Regions from separate parts of the Streptomyces capparidis genome, predicted to be linked through region 2. Evidence: riboswitches for the same ligand, from Rfam matches in the RefSeq annotation. Region 2 holds a riboswitch; each other region holds the start of a gene.

The links. A riboswitch is a leader RNA that binds a small molecule or an ion and turns the genes downstream of it on or off. The one in region 2 is predicted to bind cobalamin.
Region 1: another riboswitch for cobalamin. It lies ahead of ACYVO2_RS05285 (GHMP family kinase ATP-binding protein); the one in region 2 lies ahead of ACYVO2_RS19950 (cobalamin biosynthesis protein).
Region 3: another riboswitch for cobalamin. It lies ahead of ACYVO2_RS05305 (ABC transporter substrate-binding protein); the one in region 2 lies ahead of ACYVO2_RS19950 (cobalamin biosynthesis protein).
Region 4: another riboswitch for cobalamin. It lies ahead of ACYVO2_RS24480 (ABC transporter substrate-binding protein); the one in region 2 lies ahead of ACYVO2_RS19950 (cobalamin biosynthesis protein).

Annotation. Positions count from the first base shown of each region.
Region 1 covers NZ_BAAGTD010000004.1:115,964-120,165, forward strand. Annotated here, with positions in the region: gene ACYVO2_RS05275 (RNA polymerase sigma factor) at 1-200, opposite strand, end outside; gene ACYVO2_RS05280 (universal stress protein) at 1,039-1,509, shown strand; cobalamin riboswitch at 1,503-1,724, shown strand; gene ACYVO2_RS05285 (GHMP family kinase ATP-binding protein) at 1,926-2,828, shown strand; gene ACYVO2_RS05290 (cysteine synthase family protein) at 2,825-3,847, shown strand; gene ACYVO2_RS05295 (ATP-grasp domain-containing protein) at 3,844-4,202, shown strand, end outside.
Region 2 covers NZ_BAAGTD010000024.1:464-4,665, forward strand. Annotated here, with positions in the region: gene ACYVO2_RS19935 (class II aldolase/adducin family protein) at 1-286, opposite strand, end outside; gene ACYVO2_RS19940 (inorganic phosphate transporter) at 685-1,929, shown strand; gene ACYVO2_RS19945 (hypothetical protein) at 1,982-2,200, shown strand; cobalamin riboswitch at 2,403-2,527, shown strand; gene ACYVO2_RS19950 (cobalamin biosynthesis protein) at 2,695-3,690, shown strand; gene ACYVO2_RS19955 (cobyric acid synthase) at 3,687-4,202, shown strand, end outside.
Region 3 covers NZ_BAAGTD010000004.1:120,817-125,018, forward strand. Annotated here, with positions in the region: gene ACYVO2_RS05295 (ATP-grasp domain-containing protein) at 1-253, shown strand, start outside; gene ACYVO2_RS05300 (class I SAM-dependent methyltransferase) at 511-1,260, shown strand; cobalamin riboswitch at 1,313-1,492, shown strand; gene ACYVO2_RS05305 (ABC transporter substrate-binding protein) at 1,535-2,539, shown strand; gene ACYVO2_RS05310 (FecCD family ABC transporter permease) at 2,536-3,651, shown strand; gene ACYVO2_RS05315 (ABC transporter ATP-binding protein) at 3,648-4,202, shown strand, end outside.
Region 4 covers NZ_BAAGTD010000033.1:39,526-43,727, forward strand. Annotated here, with positions in the region: gene pulA (pullulanase-type alpha-1,6-glucosidase) at 1-1,119, shown strand, start outside; cobalamin riboswitch at 1,203-1,383, shown strand; gene ACYVO2_RS24480 (ABC transporter substrate-binding protein) at 1,423-2,454, shown strand; gene ACYVO2_RS24485 (FecCD family ABC transporter permease) at 2,451-3,479, shown strand; gene ACYVO2_RS24490 (ABC transporter ATP-binding protein) at 3,476-4,202, shown strand, end outside.

The DNA.
Region 1 (4,202 bases), on a different contig from region 2:
GTGGTGAAGGTCTCCGCCACGAGGTCATCGGCGACCTCGCCGCCGAGGCGGCGGGCCGCATAGCGGTGCACGGCGTCGGCGTGCCGGTCGAAGAGCGCGGCGAACGCCTCGGGCTCATCCCGGGACCGCGCGATCACTGAGGCGTCGCTCTCCGCATCGGCACGCGTGGTGCCGATGCCGACGCCTGGTCCGACGGTCATCGGGGCTCCTCTCGTCCAAGGGACGACGCTCGAATACTTGGGCTTTCACCTGTCCTTCGCCCATCGCGCCGAAGCGGTTCCCTCAGACCTCATCGGCATGCCCCACGGACGGACCGGAGCGCACTGGGCCCTGCTGGGCCCGGGCGTCGAACTCCGCGCCACGCACTTCGACATCGAGGCCGCAGCCACCCGACTCGGCCAGGACTCTTCCTATCCCGACAGCACCGCATGGGTCGACTGCTTCCCGCACGCCCGCATGCCCGCACGCTCGCGCGACCGACGCCGACGCCCTCGCAGCCTTCGCTCCGTCGAGCCGGGCAAGGTGGCTGACGCGGGTGCGGTCGAGCGGGTGGCCGTCCCACCAGGCATCGAGGCGTATGAGGTTGAGCGCGCGCGACGGCGGAGGAGAAGGCGTGCTCCAGGTGGTCTTCCGGAGACCGACAGAGCGGGGACGTCTCATCCCGGTGACTGCGACGGCCTGGTGGATGGTTCCCGCGGTGCCCACACGGGTTCCGTACTTGGCTCGCCACCGCTTGTCGCGCTGCCGGAGGCGGGCGTGGTCGAGGACTTCTTAGACCTCGCGGGGTTGCGGGGAGGGGATCCGGCCTCCGGTCTTCGAGCTGTGGCGCACTGGTCGCGCGCCGGGCAGGGGCGGCATGTTTCCTGGTTGAACTCGATGACGATGGCCTTTCCCCGGAGATCCCCGGCGGCACCGACCCGCACTGCCCGCGGCACAGCCCCACCGCGGTCGTCTTCGTGCCGGCCCCGCCGGCGGGCGCGGGCACCTGACCGCGCGGCGGGAGCGCGGGAGGACACGGTCACGGCAGGAGGAGGCAGGGTGAGCCGGACGGACGACACACACGCACCCGGCGGCCGGATCGTGGTCGGCGTGGACGGCTCGGAGCCGTCCACGCGGGCACTGCGCTGGGCGCTGCGCCAGGCGGAGCTGACCGGGGGCGTCGTCGACCGGCACCCTGGCATGCGCGGCTCGCACCAGCGGCTGGGGGAGTCCACCGCTCCGTTCACCGACGCCGCCGACGCGATCTTCGGCGGCAGTTGGGCGGGGGACGCGGTCGCGGTCGCCGCCATCGTCTCGGGTCTCGGGGCGCTCAACGGCTGGACGATGATCCGCGCGGAGACGCCGAACCCGGCGGCGCGGACGGACTGTTCCCGCGGGCCGGCGGGCAGGCCGCGCGGCCCTCCCGCCGGCCCGCCGGCCGTCACACCGATCACATCGGGCCAACATCGCTGTATCAGGCCAATTGGACGAGCACGCTCTGTCGCGATCGGCCCGAGGCTCCTACGGTGATACACGCAGTTGGTTCGCACCTCCGTTCGGGGGCGCGTCGCAAGAGGGAACCCGGTGGGAATCCGGGACTGTCCCGCAGCGGTGAGTGGGAGCGAACGCCGTCAATGGCACTGGGGCGTCGAGTCGGCCCGGGAAGCGACGGCCAGTAGTGGTCCGGCGGATGTCCGCCGGGCGGGCCCACGAGTCCGAAGACCTGCCAGCCGCGCACGTGTGAGACGCACGGGCTGTGCACGGCGACCTCGGGGATTGGGTCGGCGCTTCCGAACGTTCCGACGGCGCACGCGCCGCGGAGCCGCCTCCCCCCGGGCCGGTGCCCAAAGGCTCGGGACGACGAGGGAGGACGCGCTCGTGACCGTTGAAGTCCGCATCCACGCCGGCCGTGGACCGACCGGCTGCCGACCCCGCCGCGGCGTGCCGTGCTGACACTCGGGGCAGGAGGACGGGGTCCGCGGCCCTCCGGCGGCCGTGCTGCCTCCGGCGCCTGCCACGGCACGCTGGGCGAGCTCTACCAGGGCCCGCTGGCCCCCGGGCCCGATCCGGACATCGCGCTGGTGTCCTTTCCGGTGGACCGGCACTCCTGGGTCCACTTCACCCCGGGACCGGACCCGGTCACGGCGCCGCCCCTCGGGTGGAAGGCGTCGACGGCGGCGGGCCTCTTCCTCGACCGCTTCGGCCTGTCGCTGCCGTCGGGCCGCTGGAGCACGCACTCCGAGCTGCTCGTCGGTGTCGGGATGGCCAGTTCCACCGCTGATGTCGTCGCGACGCTGCGCTGCCTGTTCCGCGTCTTCTCCCTGCCGTACGACCAGGACGCGGTCCTCGGTGTCCTGGCCGCGATCGAGCGGGCCGACAGCGTCTTCCTGGACGAGTTCGCTCTCCACCTCAGCGCCCGGCACCGCGTGGTCCGGCGGCTGGGCACGGGCATCGGCTTCCACACCGCCTACGTCGCGGAGCCCGGCACCGTGGACACCCAAGCCGTCACGGAGGGGCTGCTGCGGCACTACCGGCGTCGCGGCCAGGAGTACGAGCGGTGCCTGACCGACCTGCTCAAGGGCTTCGAGTCCGGTGACCGGGCCGTCGTCGCCCGAGCGGCGACCGCCAGCGCCGTGCTCTCCCAGGAGGTGCTGCCCAAGGAGACGTTCGAGGACCTGCTGGCCCACCGCGAGGAGTTCGGTGCCGACGGGGTGTTCGTCGCCCACACCGGATCCCTGATCGGCTACCTCTTCTCCCGCCGCCCGACCGGGGAGGCCAAGTCCGACCTGTCCGCTTTCTTCCGCTCGCTCGGCCACCAGTGCTCATTCGCCCAAGGAGGCTACGGGTGATCCACCACCACATCGCCGACGCCCTGAAGACGCCCGATCTGGTCCGCCTCACCGACCGCATGGTCCTGGTCCGGTTCGAGTCGATGAAGATCTACTCCGCGCTCGCGGCCGTCCGGCACCTGCTGGACCGGGGCGCGGTCCGCCCGGGGCAGACCCTGATCGACAGCTCCAGCGGCATCTACGCCTACGCGCTGGCGCTGGCCTGCCACCGCCACGGCCTGCGGTGCCACATCGTCGCGTCCACCACCGTGGACACCACCACCCTCGCCCAGTTGGAGATCCTGGGCGCCACCGTGGAGCAGGTCAGGCCGTCGCGGAACCTGAAACTCGACCAGGAGCTGCGGGTGCGGCGGGTGAAGCAGATCCTCGCCGAACGCCCCGGCTGCCACTGGATGCGCCAGTACCACGACGACGTCCACTACCTCGGCTACCGCGAAGTCGCCGACCTGGTCGCCACGGAGTGCGGCGGGCGGCCGCTGACCGTGGTCGGCGGCGTCGGCTCCGGCGCCTCGACAGGCGGGATCGTGGAGCACCTGCGGCTTCGCGACCCGTCGGTTCGGCTGGTGGGGGTGCAGCCGTTCGGCAGCGTGACGTTCGGCAGCCAGCACCACCACGACCCGGAGGCGATCATCGCGGGGATCGGGTCGTCGATCGTCTTCGACAACGTCCGCCACCACCTGTACGACGCCGTGCACTGGCTGGACTTCACCCACGCCATGGCCGGCGCGGTCGCCCTGCTCCGCGGGCACGCGGTGTTCGCCGGGCTGTCCACCGGCGCCGCCTACCTGGCGGCGGCCCACGAGGCGCGCCGCGACCCCGACCGGCTGCACCTGGTGGTCGGCGCCGACACCGGCCACCGCTACGTCGAGCGGGTCTTCGCCCGCCACCGGGAGGCCCCTGACCCCGCCACGCTCAAGCCCGTGGAGGTCGCGGACCCCGAGGAGATGGCCATGCCGTGGTCCACGATGGCGTGGAACCGCACCCCCTGCCCGGAGCGCTGGAAGGAGCGGGCGGCATGACCGTGGTCTGCCTGGAATCCCTCACCTTCGGACTCGGCCACCTGGTGCGCGCGGCCGACGCGCTCGGCGAGCGGCTGCGGCTGCTGACCCGTGACCCGTCCTGGTACGCCTACGAACTGGACCGGCTCCCCCCGGGCGCCCTGGACGTCGTGGAGACCGACACCTTCGACACCGAGCGGGTGGCCGAGCTGCTGCACCGCACCCCCCGGCTGCGCGGCCTGATCAGCTCCACCGACACCTGGACGCTGGTCGGCGCCGAACTGACCGCCCGTTTCGGCCTGCCCGGCCTCGACCCGGCCGTGCTGCGGCTGACCCGGGACAAGGCCGCCGTGCGGAACCGGCTGCACCGGGCCGG
Region 2 (4,202 bases):
GCACCACGGCGCGGGCCGGCGTCTCCCGGTAGACCGCGAGGTGCATGGGAAGCTCGCTGGTGGGGCGCGCGGTGCCGTGCACCGGGGCGCCGTCGAGGTCCACCGCGACCAGGTGGCCGGGGCCGAGTTCGTGGTAGCGCACCCCGGTGGGGGTGACGACGACCAGGTCGCCCACGCGTGCGGAGACGTTGCCCGAGGTGCCGACGACCAGCCCGTCCTCGGTCATCCGCCGCGCCGTCGCGGTGACCTGCTCCCAGGCGCGCATGAGATCCGCGTTCACTGCCATGCGGCGACCTTACGGGCGGCGGGGCGGCGGGCGGGAGAGGGTGCGGGGCGGGGGCGGCCGGTGTGCGGGTGGTGTCCCCGGGCGGGGCGTGGGGGGGGCGTGTTCTCGGTTGAGCGTTCCCGGGCAGGGGGCGTTTCCCGGCGGAGTGCGCTGGGAGCGCACATCCCTGGCGCGCGGGGTCGGTGACGATACGGCGCGCAGGGCGCGCACGGCGCGTCGTCAGCTCCCCGATGCGACACCCGAGAAAAGTGACACATGTCACATATACGGGCGCACAACCCCGAGGAATCCGGGCCGCGGAGGCGGCGCACCGCCACGCCAATCCGCGTTCACCTTCCGTTCATCCGAATTCCGTACGGTCGCCACGCCACCGACCCTCTCGAAGATTGCCTGGGTGCATGGAACACATCACGCTTCTCATCGGGATCGTGATCATTACGGCCCTCGTGTTCGACTTCACGAACGGCTTCCACGACACGGCCAACGCGATGGCGACCACCATCTCCACCGGGGCGATGAAGCCCAAGGCCGCGGTGGCCATGTCCGCGGTGCTCAACCTCGTCGGAGCGTTCCTGTCGGTGGAGGTCGCCAAGACCATCTCCGGCGGCATCATCGACGAAGCGGCAGGCGTCCAACCGGAAGTGATCTTCGCCGGTCTGGTCGGAGCGATCGTGTGGAACCTGCTCACCTGGCTCGCCGGGCTGCCGTCCAGCTCCTCCCACGCCCTGTTCGGCGGCCTGATCGGCGCCACGGTCGTCTCGGTCGGCCTCGACGGCGTCAACGGCGACAAGGTGATGATGAAGGTCCTCATCCCCGCCGTCGCCGCGCCGATCGTGGCCGGCTGCGCCGCGGCCCTCGCCACCCGCCTCACCTACCGCCTCGGCCGCGGCCTGGACGAGAAGGCGTCGTCCAAGGGCTACCGCGCCGGGCAGATCACCTCCGCCGCGCTGGTCTCCCTGGCCCACGGCACCAACGACGCCCAGAAGACCATGGGTGTGATCACCCTGGCGCTGATCAGCGGCGGCGCGCTGGGCGCCGACGCCGACCCGCCGCTGTGGGTCATCGTCTCCGCCGGCCTGGCCATCTCGCTCGGCACCTACCTCGGCGGCTGGCGCATCATCCGCACCATGGGCAAGGGCCTGACCGACATCGAGCCGCCGCAGGGCTTCGCCGCCCAGACCGGCGCCGCCGCGGTCATCCTCAGCTCCTCCCACATCGGGTTCGCGCTGTCCACCACCCAGGTCTGCTCCGGCGCGGTGCTCGGCTCCGGCGTCGGCCGCAAGGGCGCCCCGGTGCGCTGGGGCGTGGCGGGCCGCATGGCCACCGCCTGGCTGCTGACCCTCCCGGCCGCGGGCTCGGTCGCCGCGGCCGCCGCCCTCCTCGCCGACCAGGGCGACGCCGGGGTCGCCGCCGTGGCCGTGCTCGGCATCCTGGCCTGCTCCGCGATCTGGCTGGCCTCGCGCCGCAAGCCGGTGCACGCGGACAACGTCAACGAGGTGGACGAGCCCGCCGCCGTGGACGAGGTCACCGTGGTGCCGGTCGTCCCGGGCACGGACACCGCCCCGGCCGCTCCCGCGCCGATGGCCGCGTCCGTCCCCGCCCCCGCCGCCGAGCCCGCGCCCGCCGCGGCCCCCACCGCCTGACCCCTCGCCCGGCCTCCCCCCTGACGGCCTCCCCCCTTCCTGGAGTCTTCCCGTGCACATCGACTGGGCCGCCCTCGGCGCGGTGTTCGGCGTCAGCGTCGTCGTCACCGTCGGCCTCGTGGGCCTGTTCACCCTGGGCATCATCGGCATGTCCCGGCAGGCGACCGCCACCGGCGGCGCCTCCGGCGCGGTGGCGCGCACCGGCGCGTACACCTGCTTCGCGCTGTGCGCCGCGGCCGTGGCCTACGGCATCCACCTGATCGTCTCCTGACGTCCCGGCAGGCCCCGGGGATGGCCGGCCGCCCCCCTGCGCGGGCTTGCGGCCAAGCCCTTCACGGGCCCGGGAATTGACCGCACTCGGGGTGCGTCGGCGCTGCTCACGGCGCTGACGCACCCCGCTCTCGCGTCACGGGGCGGAGTTGACGGCCTCTCCCGCCACGTGGTGGTATCGGAGCCGCCATGCGGCGGCAGGAGAGGAAGCCGGTGAGAATCCGGCGCGGTCCCGCCACTGTCACCGGGGAGCGTCCCTCCACCCGAGGTCACGGTCGGAAACGGCTGGAAGACCGGAGGGAGCGTCGATCCGGGAGCCAGGAGACTCTCACCGCCGGTCACGTCGAACCAGGGCGCGGACCCTGAGTGAGGACATCTGCCATGCCCGGCTCCAGCCGACCACCCGCACCGCCCGCCCCCGCACGAGGCCACCGCCCGACGGGCTGACCAGTGGGCCCCTCCTCCTCGACCGCCTCCGCGTCGTTCACGCTCGGGGTGGCGCTCGGTTACGCCGGTGACCTGCTGCTCGGCGACCCCCGACGGGGGCACCCGGTGGCCGCGTTCGGCCGGGCCGCGGGCGCGCTCGAACACCGCCTGTGGCGCGACCACCGCGCCGCGGGCGCCGTCCACACCGCCGTGTGCGCCGGCGGGGTCGACGCGGGCGCCGCGGCGCTGGCCCGCGCGGCGCGCGGCCGGGCGCTGCCCTCCGCCGCGCTGACCGCCGCCGCGACCTGGACCGTGCTCGGCGGGACCTCGCTGGCCCGGGAGGCCCGCGCCGTCGCCGCCGCGCTGGACGCCGGGGACCTGGCCGCGGCGCGGGAGCGGTTGCCGCACCTGTGCGGACGCGACCCCATGGCCCTGGACGCCGACGGGATCGCCCGCGCCGTGGTGGAGTCCGTCGCGGAGAACACCTCCGACGCCGTGGTGGGCGCGCTGGTGTGGGGGGCGCTCGCGGGCGTGCCGGGGCTGCTGGGCTTCCGCGCGGTGAACACGCTGGACGCGATGGTCGGCCACCGCTCCCCCCGCCACCTGCGGTTCGGCTGGGCCGCCGCCCGCCTGGACGACGCGGTGGGCTGGCCGGGCGCCCGGCTCACCGCAGCGCTCACGGTGCTGGCCGCCCCCGACCGGCGCGGCGCGCTGCGGGCGTGGCGGCGGGACGGGCACCGCCACCCAAGCCCCAACGCGGGGCGGGCCGAGGCCGCGTTCGCCGGGGCGCTCGGGGTGCGGCTCGGCGGGACGCTGTCCTACGGCGGGCGGGTGGAGCACCGGCCGGTGCTGGGCGCCGAGGGGCGGCCGGTCGCGGTGGCGGACGTCGAGCGCGCGGTGCGTCTGTCGGCGCGCGTGGGGGCGCTCGCGCTCGGCGCGGCGGTGGCCGGGCACTGCGCCCGGCGCGCGGTGGTGCGCGCCGTGGTGCGGCGGGCGGCGGGACGCGAGGGAGCGGCGGGCACGGGGTCGGGATCGGTATCGGGATCGGGGAGGCGGACGCGGTGACGGGTGGCGGACTGCTGGTGGCCGGGACGGCCTCCGACGCGGGCAAGAGCGTGGTCACCGCGGGGATCTGCCGGTGGCTGGTGCGCAAGGGGGTGAAGGTCGCCCCGTTCAAGGCGCAGAACATGTCGCTGAACTCCTTCGTCACCCGCGAGGGCGCCGAGATCGGCCGCGCGCAGGCCATGCAGGCGCAGGCCGCGCGCGTCGAGCCGACCGCCGCGATGAACCCCGTGCTGCTCAAGCCGGGCGGCGACCGCAGCAGCCAGGTGGTGCTGCTCGGCCGCCCGGTCGGCGAGCTGAGCGCCCGCGGCTACCACGACGGGCGGCAGCGCGAGCTGTTCGGCACCGTCCTGGAGTGCCTGGAGGGGCTGCGGCGGGAGTACGACGCGGTGATCTGCGAGGGCGCGGGCAGCCCCGCCGAGATCAACCTGCGGCGCACCGACATCGTCAACATGGGCCTGGCCACGGCGGCGGGCCTGCCGGTGGTGCTGGTCGGGGACATCGACCGGGGCGGG
Region 3 (4,202 bases), on a different contig from region 2:
GCCCGGGGTGTTCACCGGGGTCGCCGGGCTCGACCGGCTGAAGGGGATGCCGGGCGCACCGGCCTGGTACCCGGTCAAGCGGATCGGTGACCGCCTGGAGCACCTCGACGACAGCCGGGGCTACGCGGGCATCGTCTACGCGGAGGCCGAGACCGCCGAACTCGCCACGCACCGGGCCGTGGCCGCCGCCAACACCGTGCGGGTGCTCACCGAGCCCTTCGCCGACCGGCCCGGGCGGACGGACGGTGGGTGAGCGGCCGGGGGCGCCGCGGGCCCGGGCCCCATGGTGGCCACACTCAGCGGTCCGCCGCGGTTCCTGCCGCCCAACTCGTCGCTGATCCCGCTCGGCAGCTTCATGGTCGCCGCGCGGCCGGAACGGCGCGCCGCGCGCCGGCGACGGCGGGGAGGACGGCGGCAGCGGGGAGGGCAGCGGCCGGGCCGAGGGAGAGCACGACGGGAACCGCCACGACGACAACCGGGGCGACGACGGACAAGGAGCACCGAGACACCATGACCCACACGAGCGGATTCCAGGACGACGACTTCTGGACCGAGTTCCACGACTTCCTCTTCCCCGATGAGCGCTACGCCCGGGCGGAGGAACTGCTCGACAGCTCCCCCCTGCTGTCCTTCGCGCCCGAAGCGCGGGTGCTGGACCTGTGCTGCGGGCCGGGCGTGTTCACCGTGCCGCTGGCCCGCCGCGGCTTCGCCGTGACGGGTGTGGACCGCAGCCCGGCCATGCTGGAGCGGGCGCGGGCGCTGTCCGCAGGGGCCGGGGCGCCGGTCCGGTACGTCCGGGCCGACGTGCTGGAGTACGCGGAGCCGGGCGCCTTCGACGTGGTGCTCAACATGTTCACCTCGTTCGGGTACTTCGAGGACCCCGCCGACAACGCCCGCGTCCTGCGCACGATGTACACCTGTCTGGCCCCCGGGGGGAGCGTGCTGCTGGACCTGGCCGGGAAGGAGCAGCTCGCCCGCAGGGTCACCCCGCCGAAGGTGGTGCGGCGCGGCGCGGACCTGCTGGTGCAGACCGACACCGTGCTGGACGACTGGGCGCGGCTGCGCAGCGACTGGGTGCTGGTCCGGGGCGAGCGGGTGACGCGGGCCGCGCTGGTGTGGTTCGTCTACAGCGCCGTGGAGCTGCGGCGGATGGTCGAGGAGGCGGGGTTCGGCCGGGTGGAGGTGTTCGGCGGCTTCGACGGCCGCCCGTACGACGAGAATGCCGAGCGGCTGGTCCTGCGGGCGGTCCGCGAGGGATGAGGCGGTGCGGGGCGTGCGGTCGTGCGCGCGCCCTTTCACCCCCGGTGCACGGATAAGTAGGATCGCCTGGTCATCGCCGCGACGGGAGACAGGAAGCCGGTGCGAATCCGGCACGGTCCCGCCACTGTGACCGGGGAGTGCACCCCTTCGGCATGCCACCGCGCACCGCGTGGGAAGGCAGGGGGAACGTCGATCCGGGAGTCAGGACACTGGCCTGTCGCGGGCCCGTTCCGAGGAGCGCGGACTCCCCAGGAGGCTTCACGTGTACCACCGCATGCCCCGCCGTTCCCGCCTGCGCGCCGCCGCCGCGGCCCTCGCCCTCTCCGCGGCCCTGCTGACCGCCGGGTGCGGCACGGGCGACGACTCCGCCGGCAAGCCGGAGACCGCCGCGTCACCGGTCGACGGCTTCCCGGTCACCATCGACAACTGCGGCGTACGGACGACGTACGACGAGCCGCCCTCCCGGGTGGTCACCATCCACCAGCACCCGGCGGAGCTGATGCTCGCCCTGGGCCTGAAGGACCGCATGGTGGGCACCGCCTTCCCCGACTCGGCAGTCCTGCCCGAGCTGAGGAAGGACTTCGAGGCCGTCCCCGAGCTGGCGAGGAAGGAGCCGTCGTTCGAGACCGTCCTGGACGCCGAGCCGGACTTCGTCTACGGCGGCTACGGCAGCGCGTTCGCCGAGAACGAGGGACGCTCCCGCGAGGCGTTCGCCGACGCGGGCATCGACACCTACCTCAACCGCGAGTACTGCGGCAGGAAGCGGGTGACGATGGAGGACACCTACGACGAGATCCGCACCATCGGCAGGATCTTCGGCGTGCCGGACCGGGCCGACAAGCTGGTCGCCGACCTGCGGGGACGCGTCGGCAAGGCGTCCTCCGCCGTGCGGAGCGAATCCGCCGTCTCGGTGTTCGTCTACGACAGTGGCGACAAGACGGCCTTCACCGCGGGCGGCAGGAGCCTGGGCACCGAGCTCATCCGGCTCGCCGGCGGCCGGAACGCCTTCGCGGACCTCGACGACGTCTTCGCCGACGTCTCCTGGGAGCAGGTCGTGGACCGCGGGCCCGAGGTCATCGCCATCTACGACTACGCCGGCGCCGGCAGCGTCGAGCGGAAGAAGGAGTTCCTGCTCTCCCGGCCCGCGCTCGCCGATGTGCCCGCCATCCGGAACAAGCGGTTCGTGGTGCTGCCGCTGACCGCGACCCTGGTCGGTGTCCGCTCGGCGTACGCGGTCGAGGACCTGGCCCGCGGCCTGCACCCCGGCAGCTTCCGGTGAGGGCTCCTGCCAAGGACACCCCCGCGGCCGCGGACGCCGCCCGGCGCCCGCGCGCCGGGGACCGGCCCGGCCGCGGCTCCCTCACCCTCGCCCTGGTCGCCCTCGGTCTGCTGCTCCTGCTCTCGGCCACGGCCGGCATGGCCATCGGATCGGTGCGCGTGCCCCCCGGCGAGGTGTGGGGCATCGTGACGCACGCGCTCGGCCTCGACCGGTCCGAGCCGACGTGGTCCACGGCACGGGAGACGATCGTCCTGGACGTGCGGGCGCCGCGGGTGCTGCTCGGGGCCGTCACCGGCGCCGGTCTCGCCGTGGTCGGCACCGCCATGCAGGCCCTGGTGCGCAACCCGCTGGCCGAGCCGTATCTGCTCGGGGTCTCCTCCGGGGCGTCCCTCGGCGCGGTGATGGTGATCGTCTTCGGGGTGAGCGTGTTCGGTCCGGTGTCGCTGTCCGCCGCCGCGTTCGCCGGTGCCCTCGGTGCCCTGTTCCTCGTCTACGCCACCGCCAGCACCGGCGGACGCGTCACCTCCTCGCGGCTGGTGCTCTCCGGTGTGGCGATCGCGTCGGTGCTGACCGCGGTGCTGGACCTGCTGCTGCTCACCACGGACCGGGGCAACGAGGCGCGGGCGGTCCTCGCCTGGACCCTGGGCGGCCTGGGCGGAGTCGACTGGGGGACGCTGTGGCTGCCGAGCAGTGCCCTGCTGCTCGGCATCGGGATCCTGATGGCGCGGGCGCGCCACCTGAACCTGCTGCTGGCGGGCGAGGAGGCCGCCACCACGATGGGCCTGGACGTGGCCCGCTTCCGGGCCCGCATGTTCGTGCTGCTCTCCCTGGTCACGGGCGTGCTGGTGGCGGCGGCGGGGCCCATCGGCTTCGTCGGCCTGATGCTGCCGCACATCGTGCGCCTGTTCGTCGGAGGCGACCACCGCCGCGTGCTGCCGACGGCGGCACTGGCCGGAGCGGTCTTCCTGATCTGGGCCGACATCGCCGCGCGCACCGTCGCCGCACCGACGGAGATCCCGGTCGGTGTGCTCACCGCGCTGTGCGGCGGACCGTTCTTCCTGTGGTTGATGCGCCGGGACGCCCGGCGCCACACCGACCGAGGAGTGGCATGACCGCGGCAGAACTGGTCATCGACGGTGTCACCCTCACCGCGGGCGCGCGCCACCTGGTGCGGGAGGTCTCCCTGACCGCGCGCCCCGGTGAGGTGATCGGCCTGGTCGGGCCCAACGGCAGCGGCAAGTCCAGCCTGCTGCGCGCCGTCTACCGCGTGCTGCGCCCGCGGGCCGGCCAGGTCCGTGTCGACGGCGCCGACGCCTGGTCACTGTCCCCGCGGCGCCTGGCCAGGACCCTGGCCGCCGTGGTGCAGGAGCCCGCCGCCGACCTCGACCTGTCGGTGCGCGAGGTCGTCGCGATGGGCCGCACCCCCCACAAGCGGCTGCTCGACGGCGACACCGCCGAGGACGTCGGCCTGATCGAGTCCGCCCTCACCGCGGTGGACGCCGCCGACCTGGCCGACCGCCCCTTCGACCGGCTCTCCGGCGGCGAACGCCAGCGCGTGCTCATCGCCCGCGCCCTCGCCCAGCAGCCGGCGCTCCTCGTCCTGGACGAACCGACCAACCACCTGGACGTCCGGCACCAACTGGAGGTCCTGGGCGTGCTGCGG
Region 4 (4,202 bases), on a different contig from region 2:
GGCGTGGACGGCAGGAGCATCGTCCTGTACGGCGAGGGCTGGGACTTCGGCGAGGTCGCCGACGGCGCCCGCTTCACCCAGGCCACGCAGGAGAACATGGCCGGCACGGGTGTGGCCACCTTCTCCGACCGGGCCAGGGACGCGGTGCGCGGCGGCGGCCCGTTCGACGCCGACCCCGGTGTCCAGGGCTTCGCCTCCGGGCTGTACACCGAGCCCAACGGCTCGGCGGCGAACGGCTCCCCGGCCGAGCAGCGGGCCCGCCTGCTGCACTACCAGGACCTGATCAAGGTGGGTCTCTCGGGCAATCTGAAGTCGTTCACGTTCACCGACAGCGGCGGCAGGACGGTGACCGGCGCCGACGTGGACTACGGCGGCGCGCCCGCCGGGTACGCGGACGCGCCGGGCGACGCCCTGGCGTACGCCGACGCGCACGACAACGAGTCCCTGTACGACGCGCTGGCGTTCAAGCTGCCCCGCTCCGTCCCGGCCGCGGACCGGGCCCGCATGCAGGTCCTGGCGATGGCGACGGCCGCCTTCTCGCAGGGCCCCGCGCTCTCCCAGGCCGGCACGGACCTGCTGCGCTCGAAGTCGCTGGACCGCAACTCCTACGACAGCGGCGACTGGTTCAACGCGATCCACTGGGACTGCCGGGACGGCAACGGCTTCGGCCGCGGCCTGCCGCCGGCCGCGGACAACGCGGACAAGTGGTCGCACGCCAGGCCGCTGCTGGCCGCGGACACCCTCAGGCCGGGCTGCGCGGAGATCGAGCACGCCGCGGCCGCGTACCGGGACCTGCTGCGGATCCGCAGCACGGAGAGCGCCTTCAGCCTGGCCACGGCCGGTCAGGTGCAGCGGGCGCTGTCCTTCCCGCTGTCGGGCCGGGACGAGGTGCCCGGGGTGGTCACGATGCGGCTCGGCGACCTGGTGGTCGTCTTCAACGCCACCCCCGACCGCGTCCCCCAGCGGATCGCCGAGCTGGCGGGCGAGGCCCACGGGCTGCACCCGGTCCAGGCCGCGGGCGCTGACGAGCGGGTGAGGTCCGCCGCGTACGACAGCGCCACGGGCACCTTCACGGTGCCGCCGCGCACGGTCGCGGTGTTCGCGCCCACCAGCCGCTAGGGGGTCCCCGGGTGCCGCCGCGTCAGGGGCGGTGGCACCCGGGGGTGCGGGCGGCGGCGGGGGACGGGCGGCTTGGGGCGGCGTGATAGCTTGCCCGGGCCAGTCAAGGGAATCCGGTGCGAATCCGGAACTGACGCGCAGCGGTGAGGGTGACGGGCGGGGCAGTACGAGCCACTGGACGCAGGTCGGCACGACCGAGGTCCGGGAAGGCGCCCCGTCCGGGTGATCCCGAGTCCGAAGACCTGCTGGCGGCCTTGTCCGAACGGGTCCCGCGCCTGGGCCCTCGACACACGAGGAACATCCGTGCCCGTCACGCACCCCCCGCGCTTCCCCGCCCTGCTCCTGGCCTCGGCGCTGCTGCTGGCCGCCTGCGGTGAGGACGCCTCCCCGCGCTCCTCCGGCGCCCCCTCCGGCCGGGCCGTGGTCCTGGACAACTGCGGTCAGCGGGTGGAGATCGCCGCCCCGCCCGAGCGGGCGGTGTCCCTGAACCAGGGCACCACCGAGATCATGCTCGCCCTGGGCCTCGCCGACCGGATGGCGGGCACCGGCACCTGGACCGACCCGGTGATGAAGGGCCTGGAGAAGGCCGAGGCGCGGGTGCCCAGGCTGGCCGACAACGCCCCTTCCTTCGAGAAGGTGCTGGCCGCCGAGCCGGACTTCGTCGCCGCGTCCTTCGCGTCCACGTTCGCCAAGGGCGGTGTGGCGCCGCGCGGGAAGTTCCGGGAGCTGGGCGTGCCCACCTACCTCTCCCCCGCCGACTGCGCGGGCAAGGACAACAGCGGCGACGGCGACGGGGCGCGGACCGAGCCGCTGACCATGGACACCGTGTACGGCGAGGTGCGGGACCTGGCGCGGGTCTTCGGTGCGGAGGAGCGCGGCGAGCGGCTCGTCCGCGACCTGCGGGCCCGGATGGACCGGGCCACCGAAGGGATCGACGCCGACGGCACCTCGGTCCTGTACTGGTTCGCCAACCAGAAGTCCCCCTACATGGCGGGCTGCTGCGGCGCCCCCGGAGTGATCACCGAGGCGCTCGGCGCGCGGAACGCCTTCGACGACACCACCCAGGAGTGGCCCCAGGTCAACTGGGAGACCGTCGTCGACCGCGACCCCGACGTGCTGGTGATCGGCGACCTCACCCGCAGGTCGCAGACGGCCGAGACCGCCGCGAAGAAGATCGCGTTCCTGGAGTCCGACCCGGTGACCAGGAACATGGACGCGGTGCGGCACAAGCGCTATGTGCTGCTCAGCGGGCAGGCCATGAACCCGACGATCCGCACCGTCGAGGGGGTGGAGAAGGTCGCGGCGGCGCTGCGCGCGTGGGGCCTCGCCGGGTGACGGCGGCGACCGCGACCGGGGTCCTGCTGCGCACGTCCGCCGGCGCCGCCGCGCTGGCCGTGTCCGTCGCGGTGGCGATCACCATCGGCCCGGCGGACATCGGCGTGCGCGACGTGTGGTCCGTGGTGGCCGCGCACCTGGGCGGCGGGACCTCCGGGCTGAGCCCGATCCGGGACGGCATCGTGTGGAACCTGCGGCTGCCCCGCACCCTGCTGGCGGCCGTGTGCGGGGCGGGTCTCGCGGTGTGCGGGGCGGTGATGCAGTCCCTGCTGCGCAACCCGCTCGCCGACCCGTTCGTGCTCGGGGTGTCCTCGGGCGCCTCGACGGGCGCCGTGGCGGTGGTGGTGCTGGGCGCGGGCGGCGGCGCGCTGTCGGTCTCCGGGGGAGCGTTCGCCGGGGCGGTGTGCTCGTTCGCGCTGGTGCTGCTGCTCAGCCACACCCTGGGCGGCACCACCGACCGGGTGGTGCTGTCCGGGGTGGCCGCGATGCAGTTGTTCTCGGCGCTCACCTCGTTCGTCGTGATGACCGCCGCCGACGCGGAGACCACCCGCGGGGTGCTGTTCTGGCTGCTCGGCTCGCTCGGCGGGGCCGGGTGGAGCGACGTGTGGCGCTGTGCGGCGGTGCTGGTGGTCGCCCTGGCCGTCTGCCTGGGCCACGCGCGCACCCTGGACGCCTTCGCGTTCGGGCAGGACGCGGCGGCCTCGCTCGGGGTCGCGGTGGCGCGCACCCGGCTGGTGCTGCTGTGCGTCACCGCGCTGCTGACGGCCGCGCTGGTCAGCTCGGCGGGCGCGATCGGCTTCGTCGGGCTGGTCCTGCCGCACGCCGCCCGCGCGGTGGCCGGGCCCGGGCACGGGCGGCTGCTGCCGCTCACCGCCCTGGCCGGCGCGGTGTTCCTGGTGTGGGTGGACACCCTGGCCCGCACCGCGCTCGACCCGCAGGAGGTGCCGGTGGGCGTGGTGACCTCGCTGATCGGCGTGCCCGCGTTCGTGCTGGTGCTGTACCGCACCCGGAGGGTCGCGCGATGACGCTCGCCGCCGACCGGGTCACGCGCGCCGCCGACGGGCGGTTGATCCTCGACGGCGTGTGCGTCAGCCCGGCCCCCGGGTCCGTCACCGGGCTGCTGGGCCCCAACGGCTCGGGGAAGTCCACGCTGCTGCGGCTGCTCGCCGGGGTGCTGGCGCCGGCCTCGGGCGTCGTCACCCTCGACGGCCGGGCGCTGGAGCAGTGGGGCCGCAGGGCCGTCGCCCGGCGGGTGGCCGTGGTCGAGCAGCAGGCGGACACGCAGGTGGAGCTGACGGTGCTGGACGTGGTGCGGCTCGGCCGGATCCCGCACCGCCGCGCCTGGGCTCCCCCGTCCCCGGCGGACGAGGCAGCGGTGCGCGCCGCCCTGGACCGCACCGGCCTCACCGACCGGGCCGGGCGCCTGTGGCGGACCCTGTCCGGCGGGGAGCGGCAGCGCGTCCAGATCGCCCGCGCGCTCGCCCAGGAGCCGCGCGAGCTGCTGCTGGACGAGCCCACCAACCACCTCGACGTCCGGCACCAGCTCGCCCTGCTGGCGCTGGTCGCGGAGCTCCCCGTGACCAGCGTCGTGGCCCTGCACGACCTGAACCTGGCGGCGATGTACTGCGACCGGGTGGTCGTGCTCGACCGGGGCCGGGTGGTGGCGGGCGGCACTCCGCGGGAGGTCCTCACCGAGGAGCTGATCGCCGAGGTCTACGGCGTGCGGTGCGCGGTCGCCGCGGGGCCCG